One region of the Streptomyces sp. iso_384 genome, then DNA from elsewhere that is predicted to be linked to it. Evidence: riboswitches for the same ligand, from Rfam matches in the RefSeq annotation. Region 1 holds a riboswitch; the other holds the start of a gene.

Region 1 (2,194 bases):
AAAGCGAGCCAGCGGGCGACCTGCGGGTCGATGTCGCTCTCCGCCGCGGCGTCCAGCGGGACGTGGAGGAGGGAGCTGGAGGCGGAGACGTCGACGTGGTCCGCCAGGCCGAGGAGCGTGCCGAGGGTGGCGAGCGACTTCTCGTAGTCGTTGATCCAGATGTTGCGGCCGTTGACGACACCGGCGACCAGGCGCTTGCCGGGCAGTCCGCCGGCCGCCGCGAGGTCGTCGAGGTTTCCGGCGCCGGACTCGGTGAGGTCGAGCGCGAGACCGTCGACGGGGGCCTTGGCCAGGACCGGCAGCGCCTCGCCGAGCCGCCCGAAGTAGGAGGCGACCAGCAGCTTCGGCCGGTCGGCGAGTCCGCCGAGCTCGCGGTAGGCGCGGGCCGCGGCGTTCAGCTCGGCCGGGGTGCGGTCCTGGACGAGGGCGGGCTCGTCGAGCTGCACCCATTCCGCGCCGGCCGCCCGGAGGTCGGCGAGGACCTCGGCGTACACGGGGAGCAGCCGGTCCAGCAGGGTCAGCGGCTCGAAGTCCGCGGCCGCACCGGGGGCCGCCTTGGCGAGCAGGAGGTAGGTGACGGGGCCGACGAGCACCGGGCGCGGGGTGTGGCCGAGCGCGAGGGCCTCCTTGAACTCCGCGACCTGCTTGGCGGAGTCGGCGGTGAAGACCGTGTCCGGACCCAACTCGGGCACCAGGTAGTGGTAGTTGGTGTCGAACCACTTCGTCATCTCCAGCGGCGCGACATCCTGCGTGCCGCGGGCCATGGCGAAGTAGCCGTCGAGGGCGTCGGCGCGGACCGCTTCGCGGTGCCGCTCGGGGACAGCGCCGACCATGACGCTGGTGTCCAGGACATGGTCGTAGTACGAGAAATCACCGGTCGGCACCTCGTGGACGCCGGCCTCGGCGAGCTGCTCCCAGGTACCCCGGCGCAGTTCGGCGGCGGTCTGCCGGAGGGTGTCCGCGGTGACGCGGCCCTTCCAGTAGCCCTCGATGGCCTTCTTCAGTTCACGGTTCTGACCCTGGCGGGGGTAGCCGTACACGGTGGCCCGTGCTGCCGCGGCTGCGGGCTTCGCTGTCACGTGACTCTCCTTCGCGAGCGTGTCTGCTGTGCAGATCCCGGAACGGGACGCGGACGCGAAGGGATGACGCATCGGGCGGACGCCGGGACACCTGGAACCGTGTCCGTCCACCTGATGGTTACGCCGACCCGCCCACGAGGTCACCGAGATCTCCGCACGCGAACGGTCGCGTGCGGGCAGCGGGCAGGTCTTCGGACTCGCGGGCACGTCTGCCGGAGGCGGACACCTACTGGCCGTCGCTTCCCAGACCCGGCCGGGCCCAGTGCGTATGACGGCGGTCGTTCCCACTCACCGCTGCGGGGCAGTCCCGGATTCCCACCGGGTTCCCTCTTACGACACCCTGTCTGGCGGACAGGGCGAACCAGCTGCACCGGTCACCCTAAGGGGGCGACCGCCGGGCGCACACCGTAGTTCACACTTCGGACGGTGATGTGAGACACGGGACGGCGGTTTCCGGCCGTCCGCGATCCGCGTCGCCCGAGGACGGTCCGCGTCGCCCGAGGGCGGTCCGGTGCGCCGGCGCGTGCCCGGCAGCAGCGCGCGGGGACCAGCGCAAGCGCGGCCGTCGCGGCGGGCACCAGGAGCGCCGCCCCCATCGCCCCTCCCGCCGCTCCGCCTGTCCGGCCCCGGCGGCGGGCAGCAGACCGGCGGCGGCCGCCACCGCTATGGCGCTGGTCGGCAGGGCGACCGGCAGGCCGAGCCGGTCCGGCGGGTGGACCTGGCGCAGCAGGGCCGGCGTCGTCGGCTGCGACAGGGCTCCGAACACTCCTTGTACGGCGCGCAGCGCGATGGCCCAGCCGACCGATGGCGCCACGGCGATGACCATGGACGCGGCCCCGAAGTCGAGCGATCCGTTCAGGAGCAGGCGGGTGTGGCCGTACCGGTCGCCCAGCCGTCCGGCGAGGACGAGAAGACTCGCCACCGCGAGGGGGTAGGCCGTACTCGTCCACCGCACCTGGGCCAGGGATGGACAGTGTCTACTCGATGGGCGTGGGCGCCACGGGCCTTCCGCGCCCGTACCGCCGTTCGTCACGCGCTCCCTGACCACCGGTCAGCCGTGGACCTCGACTGCGCGGAGGCAGTGACCCAGATGTAACCGAATGGCGTAGAGAACG
Region 2 (2,194 bases), 1.4 Mb from region 1:
CCTCGACGGTCCGGATGGTGGGGTTCATGGCCTGGCCGCTGAGCAGCACGTAACGCCGGTTCTTGACGGCGTCCATCGTCTTGGTGACCGGGTTGGACTCCAGGAACTCGATCTTCTTGTCGGCGCTCTCGGCGGTCTGCGTCGTACGGCTCAGGTCGCCGATGACCAGGACGTCGGGGTTGCGGTCGGCGACGGTCTCCCAGCTGATCTGGGGCCATTCGTCGTGGGTGTCGTCGAAGACGTTCTTCGCGTCGAGCTCCTTGGTGATGACGCCGGGGGCGCCGCAACAGCCCGCGAGGTAGGGGGCCTTGGAGTCGGAGAACCAGTAGAGAAGGGAGGCGTCGGAGGCGTCGACGCCCTCGGTGGCCCGGTCCACGCGGGCCCGGAGCTTCTTCACCAGGGCGTCACCGCGCTCGGGGACGCCGAACACCTGGGCCAGTTCGCGGACTTCCGTGTAGACGCTGTCCATCGTCAGCGGTGCGGTACGGGCTCCGTCGCCGCCGCCGCTGTTGTCCTTGCCGGTGCAGTCGGCGGGCGAGATGTACGTGGGAACGCCGAGCTTCTCGAACTGTTCGCGGGGGGCGACGCCGCCCTTGGCGAGGGTCGAGGCGAAGGAGGCGCTGAGGAAGTCGGGCTCCTTGTCGAGGACCTTCTCCGAGGAGGGCCGGTTCTCCGATATCCGCTCGACCCCGGCGTTGGCCTTCTCCAGGCCCTTCATGACCGGGTCGCTCCAGGTGGCGGTCCCGGCGAGCCGGTCCGCGAGCCCGAGCGAGAGCAGGATCTCGGTCGACCCCTGGTCGACGGAGACGGCCCGCCGGGGCGGGGCCTCCACGGTGACGGTGCGCCCGCAGTTCTCGAGGGTGAGCGGGAAGCCCTCGGTCTTCTTCCCGTCGGCGGCCCCGGTGCTCTCACCCCCGCCGCAGGCGGTCAGCAGGAGGAGCCCCGCCGCGAGCAGGGCGGCGGTACGTATCGGGGCGAGGGTGGCCGTGGACAGCACGAAGGACCTCTGTGTCTCTGGGCCCAGCCGCGGAGCCCGTCGTACGGTTCCCGTGCCCCGGTGCGGGCGCGGGTGCCAGCAGGTCTTCGGACTCGGGTTCGTCCGGGCGGGACGCCTTCCCGGAGCAGGTGGGTGCTCCAGTGGCCGTGGCCCCGCCCGTCCCCCTCACCGCTGCGCGTCAGTTCCGGTCTCGCACCGGATTCCCTGACCCCGTCGCTGGGGTTCGACTGGCCCCGGCAAGCTATCACGCGGCTCCGCGGACCAGGCGCGGTGCGGCGGGCCGCTGGGCGCGGGCCGGTGCGGCGCGGGATCGGCCTGCCGCACCGGCCCGGGCGGACTGCGTCGTTACGGAGCCTGGAGGGCGATCACCGCGTTCTGGCCGCCGAAGCCGAAGGAGTGGCTGACGGCCCGCCGTACCGGCACCTCGCGCGGGGCCTTGGTGACGCAGTCGATGTCGAACCCGGGCGCGGGGGCGTCCAGGTTCGCGATCGGCGGGATCATCCCGTGCTGGAGCGTGAGGATCGTCAGGCCCGCCTCGATGGCGCCGGCCGCGCCCATGCAGTGGCCCAGTACGCCCTTGGGGGCGGTGACGGGCGGCCGGTGCGGATAGGCCCGGCCGATGAGGGCGGCTTCGGTGGCGTCGTTGAGGGGGGTCGACGTCCCGTGCGCGTTGACGTGGTCGACGTCCTCTGGCCGCCAGCCCGCGTCGCGCAGCGCGCCGTCGACGGCCGCCCGCGCCACGTCCCCGGAGGGGTGGGGGCTGGTGGGGTGGTGGGCGTCGGTGGTGGCGCCGGTACCCGCGATCAGGGCCCGGGGGGAGGCGCCTCTGGCCCGGGCGTCCTCGGCCCGCTCCAGGACCATGACGGCCGCGCCCTCGCCCATGACGATCCCGGCCCGGTCCGCGGCGAAGGGCCGGCAGAGGCGGGCGGGGTCGCCGTCCCGCGGTGCCGCCGCGCCGGAGCGGGCGAAGCCGGTCATCGCGACCGGGAACACGATGGACTCGGTGGCCCCGGCGATGGCGATGTCGCAGTGGCCCAGCGTCAGCATGTCCCGGGCCACGGACAGGGCGGTCACCCCGGACGAGCAGGCCGTGCACGGGGCGAGGCTGGGTCCGGTGGCCTTCATCCGGATGGCGATCTCGGCCGCGGGCATGTTCGGGATGGTCAGCAGGATGCCCGAGGGCGAGGTGGCCTCGGG

Evidence for each region. A riboswitch is a leader RNA that binds a small molecule or an ion and turns the genes downstream of it on or off. The one in region 1 is predicted to bind cobalamin.
Region 2: it holds a riboswitch for cobalamin, as region 1 does, so the genes downstream of both, AC0VY3_RS16265 (ABC transporter substrate-binding protein) here and metE (5-methyltetrahydropteroyltriglutamate--homocysteine S-methyltransferase) in region 1, are expected to answer to the same signal.

What each region holds. Positions count from the first base shown of each region.
Region 1 is NZ_JBWBTT010000001.1:5,039,159-5,041,352, forward strand. Features, by position in the region: gene metE (5-methyltetrahydropteroyltriglutamate--homocysteine S-methyltransferase) at 1-1,079, opposite strand, end outside; cobalamin riboswitch at 1,245-1,460, opposite strand; partial or broken gene AC0VY3_RS22605 (MFS transporter) at 1,717-2,127, opposite strand.
Region 2 is NZ_JBWBTT010000001.1:3,644,409-3,646,602, reverse strand. Features, by position in the region: gene AC0VY3_RS16265 (ABC transporter substrate-binding protein) at 1-997, opposite strand, end outside; cobalamin riboswitch at 1,058-1,244, opposite strand; gene AC0VY3_RS16260 (beta-ketoacyl-[acyl-carrier-protein] synthase family protein) at 1,343-2,194, opposite strand, start outside.